4 regions of the Kitasatospora sp. P5_F3 genome follow, and region 3 is predicted to be linked to each of the others. Evidence: riboswitches for the same ligand, from Rfam matches in the RefSeq annotation. Region 3 holds a riboswitch; each other region holds the start of a gene.
The links. Region 3 has a riboswitch for cyclic di-AMP ahead of ACXJMZ_RS02595 (transglycosylase family protein). Riboswitches for the same ligand answer to the same signal wherever they lie in the genome.
Positions count from the first base shown of each region.

Region 1: it holds a riboswitch for cyclic di-AMP, as region 3 does, so the genes downstream of both, ACXJMZ_RS11610 (M23 family metallopeptidase) here and ACXJMZ_RS02595 (transglycosylase family protein) in region 3, are expected to answer to the same signal.
Region 2: it holds a riboswitch for cyclic di-AMP, as region 3 does, so the genes downstream of both, ACXJMZ_RS24490 (NlpC/P60 family protein) here and ACXJMZ_RS02595 (transglycosylase family protein) in region 3, are expected to answer to the same signal.
Region 4: it holds a riboswitch for cyclic di-AMP, as region 3 does, so the genes downstream of both, ACXJMZ_RS00905 (glycoside hydrolase family 16 protein) here and ACXJMZ_RS02595 (transglycosylase family protein) in region 3, are expected to answer to the same signal.

Region 1 covers NZ_JBFUMY010000012.1:268,938-272,498, forward strand. The annotation lists gene ACXJMZ_RS11610 (M23 family metallopeptidase) at 31-1,062, opposite strand; cyclic di-AMP (ydaO/yuaA leader) riboswitch at 1,068-1,221, opposite strand; gene ACXJMZ_RS11615 (DUF6348 family protein) at 1,580-2,317, shown strand; gene ACXJMZ_RS11620 (hypothetical protein) at 2,374-2,568, opposite strand; gene ACXJMZ_RS11625 (PP2C family protein-serine/threonine phosphatase) at 2,913-3,561, opposite strand, start outside.
Region 2 covers NZ_JBFUMY010000044.1:16,310-19,870, reverse strand. The annotation lists gene ACXJMZ_RS24495 (NlpC/P60 family protein) at 1-667, opposite strand, end outside; gene ACXJMZ_RS24490 (NlpC/P60 family protein) at 892-1,980, opposite strand; cyclic di-AMP (ydaO/yuaA leader) riboswitch at 1,991-2,155, opposite strand; gene ACXJMZ_RS24485 (C40 family peptidase) at 2,522-3,550, opposite strand.
Region 3 covers NZ_JBFUMY010000004.1:15,233-18,793, reverse strand. The annotation lists gene eno (phosphopyruvate hydratase) at 1-715, opposite strand, end outside; gene ACXJMZ_RS02595 (transglycosylase family protein) at 927-1,646, opposite strand; cyclic di-AMP (ydaO/yuaA leader) riboswitch at 1,652-1,802, opposite strand; gene ACXJMZ_RS02590 (cytochrome P450 family protein) at 2,014-3,273, opposite strand; gene ACXJMZ_RS02585 (SDR family NAD(P)-dependent oxidoreductase) at 3,434-3,561, shown strand, end outside.
Region 4 covers NZ_JBFUMY010000001.1:219,219-222,779, reverse strand. The annotation lists gene ACXJMZ_RS00910 (hypothetical protein) at 1-349, shown strand, start outside; gene ACXJMZ_RS00905 (glycoside hydrolase family 16 protein) at 357-1,418, opposite strand; cyclic di-AMP (ydaO/yuaA leader) riboswitch at 1,423-1,579, opposite strand; gene ACXJMZ_RS00900 (glycoside hydrolase family 16 protein) at 1,705-2,844, opposite strand; gene ACXJMZ_RS00895 (EF-hand domain-containing protein) at 3,225-3,561, opposite strand, start outside.

The DNA of each region.
Region 1 (3,561 bases), on a different contig from region 3:
CCGAAGTCGTCTGAGGCGGGGTCAGACGGATCAGACGTTGACGCCGTGCGCGCGGAGGTAGGCGACCGGGTCGATGTCGGAGCCGTAGGACGGGCCGGTGCGGACCTCGAAGTGCAGGTGCGGGCCGGTCACGTTGCCGGTGGCGCCGGAGAGGCCGAGCTGCTGGCCGGCCGAGACGGTCTGGCCGACCTTGACGGAGATCGAGGAGAGGTGGGCGTACTCGGAGTACTTGCCGTCGGCGTGCTTGACGACGACCTCGTTGCCGTAGGACCCGCCGTTGCCGGCCGAGACCACGGTGCCGGTGGTGATGGCCTTGACGACGGTGCCGGTCGAGGCGCGGAAGTCGACACCGGTGTGGTAGCCGCTGGACCAGGAGGAACCGGAGGCGTGGTACGCGGTGGAGGTGCCACCGCTGACCGGGGCGACGTAGCCGCCGGCCGCCACGGTGGTCGACTGGGCCTTCGGAGCCGCAGCAGCCTTCGGGGCCGTGCTGGCCTTCGGGGCGGCGGCGGCCTTCGGGGCCACGGTGGTCGACTTGGAGCGGGACGCCTTGGTGGAGTCCGTGGTGCTCGCGGAGGAAGAGGAAGACGAGGAGGACTTGGTCTCGGTCTTCGGCGCCTCGACGGCGGCCTTCGGGGCCTCCGCGGCGGGCTGCGGCGCGGCGGCCACGGCCTGGCCGGCGAGCGAGAGCTGCTGGCCCGGGTAGATCAGGTTCGGGTTGCCGCCCACCACGGTGCGGTTGTCCTGGTAGAGCTTCTCCCAACCGCCGTCCACCTGCTTGGCGTTGGCGATCTTCGAGAGGGTGTCGCCACTGACGACCTGGTAGCTGCTCGCGGCCGGAGTGGCGGCGGCGACCGGCACCACGGCGGGCGCAGCGGTCTCGGTGGCGATGGTGGTGACGGCAGCCGGGGCGGCCTGGGGCACGGAGGCGGCGGCGTGGCCCTGGTGGGCGCTGGCGGCGGCCACCGGGAGTGCGAAGGTGGCGCCGAGTACGCCGGTCGCGACGGCGATCCGGGTCAGGTGGGACAGCTGGACGCGACGGTGCTTGCCCTGTGCGGACATGGGGGTAGTCCTCTCCGACGCCTACGAGGTGAGCTGTCGGGTTCGGGCGGGAGATGCCCGGCCGCAGGAATGCGGCTTCACCCCAAGCCGTCCCGGTTCACACCGGTTCGGCGACTTACCTTGGGTCCCCCGCTCCTGCCATGCGTGCCTTGTTCGAGGCGCCGGGCGGCGGCAGGACTCGGCGTTCCGCCCGGTTGAGCCCGTCCGGTCGTTCACCGGACAGGCCTCGAAGCAAAGCCGATCGACCGCTTCGTGGCAAGCCCCGGTTGAACGGTGAACAAGGATGATCAGGGACGTAGGTCACGTCCCGGCCGGGACTTGCGACCCGGACGGCCCGAATCGGCGACGCTTCGTCCCCGATCGGTTCACGGAGGGTGGCCGATATCGCCGTCCGTACCCACCTGGACCCGCTCCGCCAGCGTGCGCCGTGACACCGGTCACGCCGGGCCGATACGCTCGCCCACGGTCGAGCTCGAACGCCGGTGTTCGAAGCACCCGCTGAGCAAGGAGCCCGCCTGTGCGCCCCCAGGAACGGCTGGCCGTCATCCAGCGCGCGGTGATCCGCGAGATGGCCGGGCTCGGTCAGGACTTCACCGTGGACGGCCCGCTGGTCCGCGGGCCCGGCACCACGGCGGTGGCCTTCCGCGACCACGACGAGCGCGGCACCGGCGGCGGCCATGTCGACCTGGGGTACGTGCTGCGGCTCGGCCAGGGCGACGCACCGGTGATCTGGGACTGCGCAGCCGGCGTGGGCGGCACCGAGGTGGAGCAGCTGGACAGCGCGGTACGGATGTGGGCGGGCACCACGGCGTCCGCCGTGGTGAGCCTGCTGACCGGCAGCGGCGACCACTACGACGCCCCCGAGTTCCCCGGCTGGCACGTCGTACAGGGCCCGGCCGCGGTGTTCGGCGCCGACACCGACCCGCTGTTCGACTGGGTCACCGAGCGGGACCTCGGCCCGGTGCTGGCCGCCGCCGTACTGCCGAAGCTGACCGAGCGTCAGGTCAACGGCGTGAAGCTGTTCTTCGGCGGCAAGGCGGGCGACGACGTCGCCGAGGTCCGGATCAACGGGACGGTCTGCGAGCAGGCTTCGGCCGCCCTGCGTGCGCTGGACTGGCCCCGCGGCGAACGGCTCTGCTGGGCCCGGCTGTTCCTGCTGCTGGTCGCCGAGCACCCCCGGTCGGAGGCATCCGGGCAGGCCGAACCCCCGCCGCAGCGCCACTGGTTGGGCCGCTGGTGGCGGAGCCGTCGCTGAGACCGGCCGGTCCGTGACCGGCCGCGGCCGGCCCGACCCGGGTCAGCCGTGCCTGGTCAGCTGGCGACCGAGGAGATGGTCTGCGCGAGCTGGGTGAGGAAGTCCTGGATCGGCTTGGCCGCCGTGGACTGGCTCAGCATGAAGCCGAAGAGCGCAGCCATGATCGCATGACTGGTCTTCAACTGCCCGTTGCGGATGAAGATGACCACGATGATCCCGAACAGGACCAGCGCTGAGACGGAGAAGGCCACCAGGACTCACTTCCTCATTCTTTCGTAGCGAGCTTCGTGGCGGGCCCAATCCCCCGAGACCCCCCGAGAACCGACCGTCCCACCCGAACTCAGTGTGGTCGTTCGTGCCGACTGCGTAAAGGACTTGCCGGAACGCAGCCGCGAAGATCCTGCGATGTGAGACGAATTTCCGCCGACCGAGACGATAGCCCAGTTGACCTGACGGGCCGTCGAACGGGTACCCCTAACTGGAAGTTGACCGTTTCCGCGCTGGTGGGAGCGGACCTAGATCCACTCCATTGGGCTGCCGTCAGGAATGGCCGAAGACCGGTGCACCGACTTGACACGGTCCGACCATCGGTCGGTCACCCGCGCCAGAGCAGCAGGACCGCCCGGTCGTCGTTGACGTCCTTGGCCACCGACTCGATCAGCTTCACCGCCGAGCCCCGGCCGCCGTGTTGGGAGAACGGGGCGCCGCCGACCAGCCGGTCGGCCTCTCCCATCAGCCGGTCCATCCCCTCGGTCAGGTCCCGGCCGGGGATCTCCACCATGCCGTCGGTGCAGAGCATCAGCACGTCGCCCTGGTCCAGCCGGCCGCGCACCGCCTCGAACACCGCGCCGTCGTAGACCCCGAGCAGCGCGCCCTCGACGGACTCCTTGACCTCCCAGCGACCGCTGCCGGCGTGCCGCTGCATCCCGGGCAGGTGCCCGGCCGACAGCAGCTCGTACTCGCCGGTCTCCAGGTCCAGCACCAGGTGCACGGCGGTCGCGAAGCCCTCGTCCCAGTCCTGGCGGAGCAGGTAGCCGTTGGCGGCGGGCAGGAACTGATGGGCCGGCAGCGAGCCGAGCAGCCCGCCGAACGCGCCGGAGAGCAGCAGGGCCCGGGAGCCCGCGTCCATGCCCTTGCCCGAGACATCGGCGAGCACCACCTCCAGGGTCCGCCGGCCCGGACCGGTCCTGGTGGCCACCACGAAGTCGCCGGAGAAGGACTGGCCGCCGGCCGGGCGGAGCGCC
Region 2 (3,561 bases), on a different contig from region 3:
GCTTGGCGGCGTCCCTGGCGTCGTCGTCGACCATCCTGGCCCGCTCCCCCGCACCCAGCGAGTTCAGCAGCCGCTGGGCCTTGGCCAGCCTCTGCTTGACCTCCTGCTTGCTCTCGTTCAGGGTGCGCCGGACGGACTCCAGCTCGGCCAGCTTGGCCGTGGTCTCGGCCCGCCGCTGGTCGAGCCGCCGCTGACTGTCGATCACCTGGCGCAGGGTGTCGTTCTGCCGCTCCGCCGACTGGTCCAGGGTGCGGGCCCGGTACAGGTAGCCGGCCGGATCGGAGTCCAGCATCAGCTGGACCGCCGGGTCGATGCCGCCCGCCCGGTACTGGGCGGCAGCCACCGAGCCGAGCCCGGAACGCAGTCTGTTCAGCTCGTCCTGGCCGGCCGCCACCTGGTTCTGCAGCGAGCCGGTGTCGGCCTGCAGTTGACGCTGCTGCTCCAGGGCCGCGTTGAACTTCTCCGAGGCCTGCTCGGCCTCCTCGTAGAGCTGGTCGACCTGGGCCTTGACGTCCTTACGGGTCGGCGGCTCGGCCGGGGTGCCGGGAGCGGCCCCGGCGGCACCGGCCGCGGCCATTCCGAGCACCGTGGTGGCCGCGGCGGTGAACACCAGCGCCCGGGTGAACCGGCGGGCACCTGGCAGGGGAGAACGACTGTACGTCGACATACCGGCGGCGGCTCCGTTCCTGCGCCGGGCCACCGCCGCCGCCCCGGTCGGGCGGCTGTCCTTGCGAAGGTCCGGGGGCAGACGTTAGCGAGTCGCAGCGATCTAGTCCAAACCCCTACAGTGCCGAATATTTGACCACCAATCGGACATCTGCTCGGCCCCCCGGAAACGCCGCAGGCCCGGCACGGGGCCGGGCCTGCGGGTGGGGCCTGTCTGACGGGGGGTCAGACCCGGACGATGCGGGTGATCGGCATCACCGTGGCGGACTCGTGCCGGACCAGGGTGCCGGTGCGCGGCGCGTGCACGATCTGACCGTTGCCCACGTAGAGGCCGACGTGGCCACCCCCGCGGTAGATGATCAGGTCACCCGGCTTGGCGTCGGCGATGTTGGTGCCGATGTTCTGGCCGGCGCCCATCTGCGACTCCGACGTGCGCGGCAGCGAGATCCCGGCCTTGTTGAAGGACCAGACCATCAGGCCGGAGCAGTCGAAGCTGTTCGGGCCGACGGAACCGTAGCCGTACGGCTTGCCGATCTGCGCCTCGGCGGCGGCGATCACGATGGCGGCGTAGGAGCCGGCCGGCAGACCACTCAGGTCGGTCCGGGTCTCCGAGCGGGAGGCCCGGGCGGAGTCGTCCGTCTTGGGGGCGGCGGCGGCAGCCTTGGCGGCCGAGTCGGCGGCGGCCTTGGCCTCGGCGGCCCGCAGCTCGTCCTGCTCCTTCTTGCTGAGCGTGTCGAGCAGGGCCTGCGCGGAGGCCAGCTTCGCCTGGATCTCGTCCTTGCCCGCCTTGAGCTCCTGGGTGGTCCGCTCCAGGTCGGCGAGCTTGTTCTGGGCCTCGGACTTCTGCTGGTCGAGCTTGGTCTGCTCGCCCTTCAGCGTCTTGAGGGTGTCGGCCTGCGAGGTACCGAGCTGGCTCAGCGAGTCGGCCTGGCCGAGGAAGGCGTCCGGGCTGCTGGAGAGCATCAGCTGGACGGTCGGCGATATCCCGCCGGTCCGGTACTGCTCGGCAGCGATCTCACCCAGGGTGCCCTGAAGGGTGGTCACCTGGGCCTGCTGCCGGGCCACCTCGTCCTGGAGGCCGGCGACCTGCTTCTGCAGGGTCTGCTGCTTCTCCGTGGCCGCGTTGAACTTCTCGGTCGCGTCCTCGGCCTGCTCGTGCAGCTGGTCGACCTGGGACTTGACCTCGTCCTTGGTGGGAGTCGGGTCGGCATGCGCACCGGTCTGGGCGGACAGTGCCACTGCAGCAGCAGCGGCCGCCGTGATGATCGAGACGCGGGTGCGGCTGGCAGGCTTGGGACGACGATGGGACGCCACGAAGGCCGGCTCCTTCTTCCTACGTCCGCCTACCGGGTGAGCTGACGGGTTCGGGCTGGAAGAGATGCCCTACGACGCCTCACCGCCGAGCCGTCTTGCGACGGTCCGTCAGCCTGGCGCCGATTCACCCCGAGGAACGTGGTTCCCCGGCTCCGATCGACAGCGCCCTCGCTGGGGCTTCCCCGTAAGGCAGTTGGACTGCCTCGCTGTGTCTCGGACTCGGCGGTAACCCCCGCCGCCACCCAGGCTGGGTGATCGACTGTGCGGTGGTTCGAGAAGGACCCTAGTAACCCAACCGTGATCGGTTCAAATCCTTGTAGGAAAAAAGTCGGAATGAAGTCGTGATTCTTTGGTGATTACGACCGAGCGTGATCGAAAATGTACGCTGCGCCGATGAATTCTCAGGATGTGGTCACAGCGAGGCCCGCCAAAGGTGTCCCAGATCACAGGGAGGTTTTGGCGGGCCCGCGCGTGTCACAAGGCGTCAGTTGTGAGCCTTGATGGGGAGATGTCCGTTATGCCGTATCAGGCTGACGGTGGATCAGACCCGACGGATGGTCTTGATCGTCATCGCGTCGGCCTTCATCACCTTCACCACGTCACCGGTGTGCGGCGCGTGCACCACCAGGCCGTTGCCGATGTACATCCCGACGTGGTGCGCGTCGGAGTGGTAGATCACCAGGTCGCCCGGCTGCGCGTTGGCGATGTTGGTGCCGACGTTGGTGCCGACCGAGGCCTGCTCCTGCGAGGTGCGCGGCAGCGAGACGCCGGCCTGCGCGTACGCCCAGACCATCAGGCCGGAGCAGTCGAAGGAGTTCGGTCCGGTGGCGCCCCAGACGTACGGCTTGCCCTGCTTGCCCATCGCGGCGCCGACCGCCACGCCCGCGTAGCCGGCTGCGCGCGGCAGCGAGCCGACGTCGATCCGCTCGGCGCCGCGCGAGGAGCGCTCGCCCTGGATCGCCGCCCGGTCGGCCGCGCTCAGCGAGTTGAGCAACTGCTGGGCCTCGGCGAGCTTCTTCTGGACCTCGGCCTTGGCGTCGTTCAGGACCTTGGTGTTGCGGTCCAGCTCGGCCAGCGTCTCCGCGGCCTCGACCTTCTGCTGGTCGAGGCGGCGCTGCTGGTCCTGGAGCGACTTCAGGGTCTGCGTCTGGGTCTGGTTCACCTGGTCGACGCTGGACGCCTTGGTCAGGTAGTTCTCCGGGTCGGAGGAGAGCATCAACGCGACCGAGGGATCCACCCCACCGTCGCGGTACTCCTGCGCCGCCACCGCCGCCAGGCCACCCTGAAGCTGCGTCATCTGCTCCTGCCCACGAGCCACCTGGTCCTGCAGCTGGTCGGCCTGCTTGCGCAGCTGCTCGGTCCGCTCCTTGGCGCCGTTGAAGCGCTCGGCAGCCTGCTCCTGCTCGTTGAAGAGCTGGTCGACCTGGACCTTGACCTCGTCCTTGCTCGGCTTGGCCGGCGCCGCATACGCACCCGCCTGCGCCGAGAGCGCGACCGCGGTCGCTGCGGCAGCGGTCAGCACGGACACCCGTGCACGGCTCGCCTGCTTGGGACGACGGTGGGAAGCCAAAGGAAGAGCTC
Region 3 (3,561 bases):
GCGCGACGTCCTTGCCCGGGGTGTAGCCGGCCTTCTTGATGGCCTCGACGATGAGGTCGAGGGCCTCACGGTTGGAGTCGAGGTTCGGCGCGAAGCCGCCCTCGTCGCCCAGACCGGTGGAGAGGCCGCGCTCCTTCAGCACGCCCTTGAGCGTGTGGTAGACCTCGACGCCCCAGCGGACGGCCTCGGAGAAGGACTCGGCGCCGATCGGCGCGATCATGAACTCCTGGATGTCGACGTTGGAGTCGGCGTGCGACCCACCGTTGAGGATGTTCATCATCGGGACGGGCAGCACGTGCGCGTTCGGGCCACCGAGGTAGCGGAACAGCGGCAGGTCGCTGGCCTCGGAGGCGGCGTGCGCCACGGCGAGCGAGACGCCGAGGATCGCGTTGGCGCCGAGCGAGGACTTGTCCGGGGTGGCGTCCAGGTCGAGCATGGCCTGGTCGATCAGCCGCTGCTCGGTGGCGTCGTAGCCGACCAGCTCCGGGCCGATCTGCTCGATGACGGCCAGCACGGCCTTCTCGACACCCTTGCCGAAGTAGCGGTTCTTGTCGCCGTCGCGCAGCTCAAGAGCCTCGAAGGCACCGGTGGAAGCACCCGACGGGACGGCGGCACGGCCGGTGCTGCCGTCGTCCAGACCGACCTCGACCTCGACCGTGGGGTTGCCACGGGAGTCGAGAATCTCACGGGCTACGACGACATCAATGGACGGCACGAGGCATCTCCTTGACGGAAGCGGGATCTGTTGTCGTTACGACCAGAGCCTAACCGCACCGGAGCCCGGGGCCACGCTGACCTTGGTCCCGTCTCACCGTGTGGCCCGGCTACTCATCGGTAGTTCACCTGAATGACCGTAAACGGGGTCGTACCGGAACAAGCCGGTACGACCCCGCCTGACGGTGTGTCGTGAATCAGCGGGTCGCGACTCAGCCGAGCTTGAGCACCTGACCCGGCAGGATCAGGTCCGGGTCGCCGCCGATGACGGACTGGTTGGCCTGGTAAACCTGCTGCCAGTTCAGGCCGTTGGCAGCGGCGATGTCGGACAGGGTGTCACCCGACTTGACGGTGTATCCGCCGGCGGCCGGCGTCGTCGGCGCGGCGTGCTTCGGTGCGGTCACCGTCGGCGCGGCCGACTTCGGGGTCGCGGGCTTCGGGGCGGCCGACGCCTTCGGCGTGGTCTGCTTCGAGGACTTGGCGGCCGGCGCCGGGGCGCGGGTCTCCGAGCGGGTGGCACGGTCCGAGGAGGTGTCCACCTGGGCGGCCGAACCACCCTTGGACAGACCGGCCTTGACCGAGCAGACCGGCCAGGCGCCCGGGCCCTGGGAGGCGAGCACCTTCTCGGCGACGGCGATCTGCTGGCCCTTGCTGGCCTGGTTGGCCTGCCCGGCGTACTGCTGACCGCCGAACGCCTTCCAGGTGCTCGGGGTGAACTGGAGTCCGCCGTAGAAGCCGTTCCCGGTGTTGATGCTCCAGTTGCCGCCACTCTCGCACTGGGCGACCTTCTCCCAGGTGTCGACCGGGGCGGCCTGCGCGCCGGTGGCGGTCAACAGCGGGAGTGCGATGCCGACGCCCGCGACACCCGCGACGGCGATGATCTTCTCGGCCTGCGTACGACGACGATGACGGCCCGAACCGGTGAAGAGCATGAAGAAGTCCCTCTCCGCACGCCTGCGAGGTGAGCTGTCGGGTTCGGACCGGGAGGTGGCCCGGCCGCCACTGCTGGCGGCTTCACCCCAAGCCGTGGGGGACGGCGACTTACCTGGGTCCCCCGCCCCTGCCCAAGGGTCTGGTCGGTGTCCCGGCAGCGCGGCGGGCAGGATTCGGCGTTCCGCGCACGGGGTTCGCAGCTGCGAACACCAGGGAGAGTAAGCAGATGACCCGATCGATCACAAGCTTATGTCGAACACATCACACGGAAATCACGCCAGACGATAGATCGTCCACAAACCGCACTGGTATGTCCGGATTGATGCGTACTCAGATCACACCTGATCAGATCTGACCGACACGCCGTCAGCGCACGTCGGCGCCCTCCGGCGTGAACGACACCGGCAACTCCCGCAGCCCGCGCATGATCAGACCGCCCCGCCAGCGCAGCTCCTCGGGGTCGGCGGCCAGTTGGAGGTCGGGCAGCCTGGTCAGCAGCGTGGCCAGGGCGAATTGACCCTCCAGCCGGGCCAGCGGGGCGCCGATGCAGTAGTGGATGCCGTGGCCGAATCCGAGGTGCGGATTGTCCTTGCGGGCGAGGTCCAGGGTGTTCTCTCCGGCGAACCTGGCCGGGTCCCGGTCGGCCGCCGCCAGCACCACCAACACCGGGTCGCCGACCGGGATGTCCACGCCGCCGACGGTCAGCGGCTCGGTGGCGAACCGCCAGGTGGCCAGCTCCACCGGGCCGTCGTAGCGCAGCAGTTCCTCCACCGCCGTGGCCAGCAGCGCCGTCTCGCCGCGCTGCACCGACTCCTGCAGCAACGCACGTTGGGCCGGGTTGCGGAGCAGCGCGTAGGTGCCGTTGCCGATCAGGTTGATGGTGGTCTCGAAGCCGGCGAACAGCAGGATGAAGGCCATCGCCGCGGCCTCGTTCTCGGTCAGGTGCTCACCGTGGTCACTCGCCCTGATCAGACCGGAGATCAGATCGTCACCCAGGTCGGCCCGCTTGCGGTGGATCAGCTCCAGCAGGTAGGTCCGGATCCTCTTCACCGCCCGCCCCACCCCGCCGCGCTGCCCGCCGTGGTGACGGATCATCGCGCCCGCCCAGTCCCGCAGGTCGTCCTGGTCCTCCGGCGGCACGCCGAGCAGGTCGCAGATCGCGTAGATGGGGAGCGGGAAGGCGAACTCGTGGATCAGGTCGGCCGAGCCACGGGCCGCGAAGTCGTCGATCAGCCGGTCCGTCAACTGCTGCACCCTGGGCTCGAACTCCGCCACCCGGCGCGGCGTGAACGCCTTCGACACCAGCCGCCGCAGCCGGGTGTGGTCCGGCGGGTCGATGTTCAGCAGATGCGTCATCAGATCCGCCTGCCGCTCGCCCGGGATGCCGACCCGGCCGGTCTTGTGCGCCTGCCCGCTGTGGTGCGCCGGGTTCTTCGACAGCCGCCCGTCCGCCAACGCCTGCCGGGCGTCCGCGTACCGGGTGACCAGCCACGCCTCCACCCCGCTGGGCAGCGTGGTGCGGTGCACCGGCGCGTGCTCGCGCAGCCACGCGTACGCGGGGTAGGGGTCGGCGGCGAACTCCCAGGTGAAGAGTTCCGGCTGGGGATTCAGGTGCGTTTCCGGCATGTCGTGCACCGTAACCTGCCAGAAGAGGAGTGAGCTGGGTCACCTGGCGGGTAATTGCTCTTGCGGAGGATCGTGGCGTGCTTACGATCCTCCGATACGGTCTCGGTGGACGCCGGTGCGGCGTGCTCCACCGGGCGTAGCTCTCAGGGAGGAGCAGGCCATGCGGGTAGCCGGGGCAGTGGTGGTCATCGCGGTGCTCGAAGGCGGTTCAGGCATCGGCCTGGCCCGTCGGTTCGCGGCGGCCGGCGCCGCCGGCATGCTGATCGCCGACCAACGCCCCGGGGTCGC
Region 4 (3,561 bases), on a different contig from region 3:
CCAGGACGTGGCAGTCATCACCGAGGTGCGCTACCTGGTGACCTTCGCCGAGCCGACCGGGGGTCAGGCCGGATGGGTGGAGATGCAGCGGGCGGCCGAGCTGATTGCCGAGCGGGGAGCGGTCGTCGGGCACGACTTCCGGCTCTCGCTGATCGGCGCGGGGCGGCCGCTGCCCGCCCAGGGAAGGGCGATGCTGGGCTGGTTCACCGCCGAGGCGATGGCGGTGGTGGAGAGCGTCTGGATCCGGGTCAGGGTGACCGATCGGGTCGGTGACACCCATGAGCGGGTGATGGACCTGCTCGTGGGTGCGAACCGGGTACCGGTGCACCCTGACCCGGAGCTCTCCTGATCGGGGGTCAGGCGGTGGTCTTCCAGTAGCGGAGCGAGTCGATGCTGATGTCCGCGCTCGCACCCTGGGCCGGCTGGGTGCCGTCCAGGGCGGTCTCGGACTGCAGGACCCAGTGCATCGGGGTGTTCGGCACCCGGCTGGTGGAGTGGCCGATCACCTTGCCGTCCAGGGAGAAGGTCAGGCTGCCGGGCTGCCAGTCGATGGTGGAGGTGTGCCAGCCGCCGGCCATCGGGACGTTGGTCGAGTAGGCGTCCTGGTCGCCGCCGGAGGTGCCGCCCTGGCGGTGCATGAAGGCCGAGACGTTCCCGTTCAGGTCGCCCTCGGGGAAGTCGATCTCGCCGTCCCGGGGCCAGGTCTCGGAGTCCGGCCAGAGCAGCCAGGCGGTCTTGAAGCCGGCCGCCGAGGTGGTCTTCCAGGTCACCTCGAACTTCCCGTACAGCACGCCGCCGCCCGGGCCCACCGCGCCGGGGAGCTTGGGCACCGGCGCGGCCACGTGGGTGCCCGCGCTGTCCCGGTTGAGGTGCATGTTCAGTGCGCCGTTGGCGATCGAGAGAGTCTTGGCCGGGTCGTACGCGCCGTTCCTGCTGGTGTCCTGCCAGCCGCTCGGGTAGGCCCACCACTTGCTGTCGACCGCGCTCGGCAGGCCGGTGCAGTGGCTGTTCTGGATCGCGCCGCTGGAGCTGCAGCCGGTCCAGCTGCCGAGCGGGACGGACTGGCCGGTGAAGTCCTCGGACCAGGTGGGAGCCGGGCCCGTGGTCGGCGTCGCGGTGGGCGTCGGTGTCGGTGTCGGCGTCGGTGCGACGGTCGGGGCGGCCGTGGGGGTGGCCGTGGGGGTCGGCGTCGCGGTGGCGGTCGGCGTCGGCGTCGGTGTCGCGGTGGCGGTCGGGCTCGGGGCGACCGTCGGTGTCGGGGCCGGGGTCGGCGTAGGGCTGGGCTGCCAGCGCCAGTGGTTCTTGGTCTGCTGGGTCGAGCGCGGCGCGCTGCTGGCGACCTCGGCGTTGACGATCATGGGTATGGCGATCAGTCCGACGGTGGCGACCGCGCCTATCCGGGCATTTCGGGAAAGCATCGAGAGGTTCCCTCCACGACGCCTGCGAGGTGAGCTGTCGGGTTCGGGCCGTGGGTAGCCCGGCCGCCGGTACGGAAAGCGGCTTCACCCCGAGCCGTGCCACGAGGGCACGGCGACTTACCTGGGTCCCCCGCTCCTGTCCGATTCGGAGCTCGAACGACACCGCAGCCGGGCGGACAGGATTAGGCGTCCCGGCGGCGGGGCCCGCAACGACCGGCGGGCAACTCGTGCACAGTACCTGACAGGAATCCGACAGCAGGAGCCGCTGTTGCGTGCCTCACACCGGTCAGCCGGCCTTCCAGTACCGCACGGCGTCGACGGTGATCTCGGCCGTGGTGCCGCCGGCCGGGCCGGTGGCGGAGGTCTCGGACTGGAGCACCCAGTGCATGGGGGTGTCGGGAACCCCGGTGGTGGAGGTGCCGAGCAGGGTGCCGTCCAGGTAGAAGGAGAGCGAGTCCGGCTGCCAGTCGATCACGGTGGTGTGCCAGGCGCCGGCCATCGGGACGTCGGTCGGGTAGCCGTCCTGGTCGGTGTCGGAGGTGCTGCCCCTGCGGTGCATGAAGGCCGAGACGTTCCCGTTCAGGTCGCCCTCGGGGAAGTCGATCTCGCCGTCCCTGGACCAGAGCTCGGAGTCGGGCCAGAGCAGCCAGGCGAGCTTGAAGCCGGCCGCGTGGTCGGCCCGCCAGGTGATCTCGAAGCGGCCGTACCTGACGCCGCCGGCCGGGGAGGCGCCGGGCAGCTTGGGCGTCGGTGCCGCCACCCAGGTGCCGGTGTCGTCGCGGCTGAGCCGGATCGTCATCCGGCCGTCCGCGACCGAGAGCGTGCGGGCCGGGCTGTAGCTGCCGAGGCCGCTGGTGTCCGCCCAACCCTGGGGATAGGCCCACCAGTTGGCGTCCAGGGCGGCGGGCAGCCCGGTGCAGTGCCGGTCCCGGACGACGGGGGCGCCGACGCAGCCGTCCCAGCTGCCGAGCGGGACGGTCACCCCGTCGAAGCCGTCCGACCAGGTGGGCTCACCCGAGGCGGCGACCGTCAGGGTCTGCTCGGGCAGGTTGTGCCAGCCGCCTCCGGGGTCCTGCCAGAACCCGAACACCCGGTAGCTTCCGGCCGGCAACGCTCTGGCCTCGGTGGTGACCGTCAGGCCGCCGGAGCAGATCCGGACGTTGCGCGCACCGCCGGGGAAATCCAGGTTGGCCCCGCTCGCGCTGCGGACCGCCACGCCGACCCGCCGGGCCGGCACACAGACCCGCGAACGGACCGTCAGGGAGGCGGACCTGGCCAGCCCGGCGGTCATCGGAGGGGCGGTCAGCCGTACCTGTTCCACCACCGGTGGGGCGGCCGCGGCCACCCCGGAGAACGGCAGGGTCAGCAGTGCGGCCGCGACCGCCGAGGCAGCTCGGCGGCCGGTCGGCAACTCGATCTGGGGCATGCCCAGGAAGCTAACCCCGCGCCCCCGCCCGGGCCGGTCGGCACTCCGGGGAGAACCGAAAGAGGTCGTCGGGATGGTCTCGATGGAGCAGCGCCCGGACCCAGACCGACCGGCAATTGGGGGGCGGCGTCGCCCGCCACCTGTCGCACCTCGGGATCGTTCAGCACCTCGGCCGGCCCCGAGCTGCCCCAGCCGTGCACCACCAGCTCGGTGACGCCGCGCCCGTCCACGTCGGTCGGGTAGTCGTAGTCGCCCGCGTGATCCACCGTCAGCACCCCCGCCCCGGCCCCACTGTGGTGATCGAACTGTCGGGCAGCGAAGGGGAGTTGTCAACAGAATTGGCCGAGCCGCCCGGGCGGGGGCGGCCCGGCCCAGGGGGGTCAGATCAGCGGGCCGTACAGCTGGTTGCCCGGGGCGTCGGCGGAGCGGCCGGTGTAGTACTCGCGCATCGCGGCCAGCAGCTCGGTCACGCTCAGTGCGCCGCTGCCGTCGGTGTCCAGGGCCTGGAAGGCGGCCTGGCTCTCGGCGGGCTTGACGCCGAAGGTCTTCTGCCAGTCGTAGAACTCCTGGGCGCTCACCTCGCCGTCGCCGTCGGTGTCGAGCAGCGTGCAGATCGCCTCGGTGAGCGGGCGGAAGGTGGCGTCGAAGCCGGCGGCCGAGGCGATGAAGGCGCCCTTCATCCCGGCCCGGTACTCCGCCAGGCTGAGCCGGGAGTCA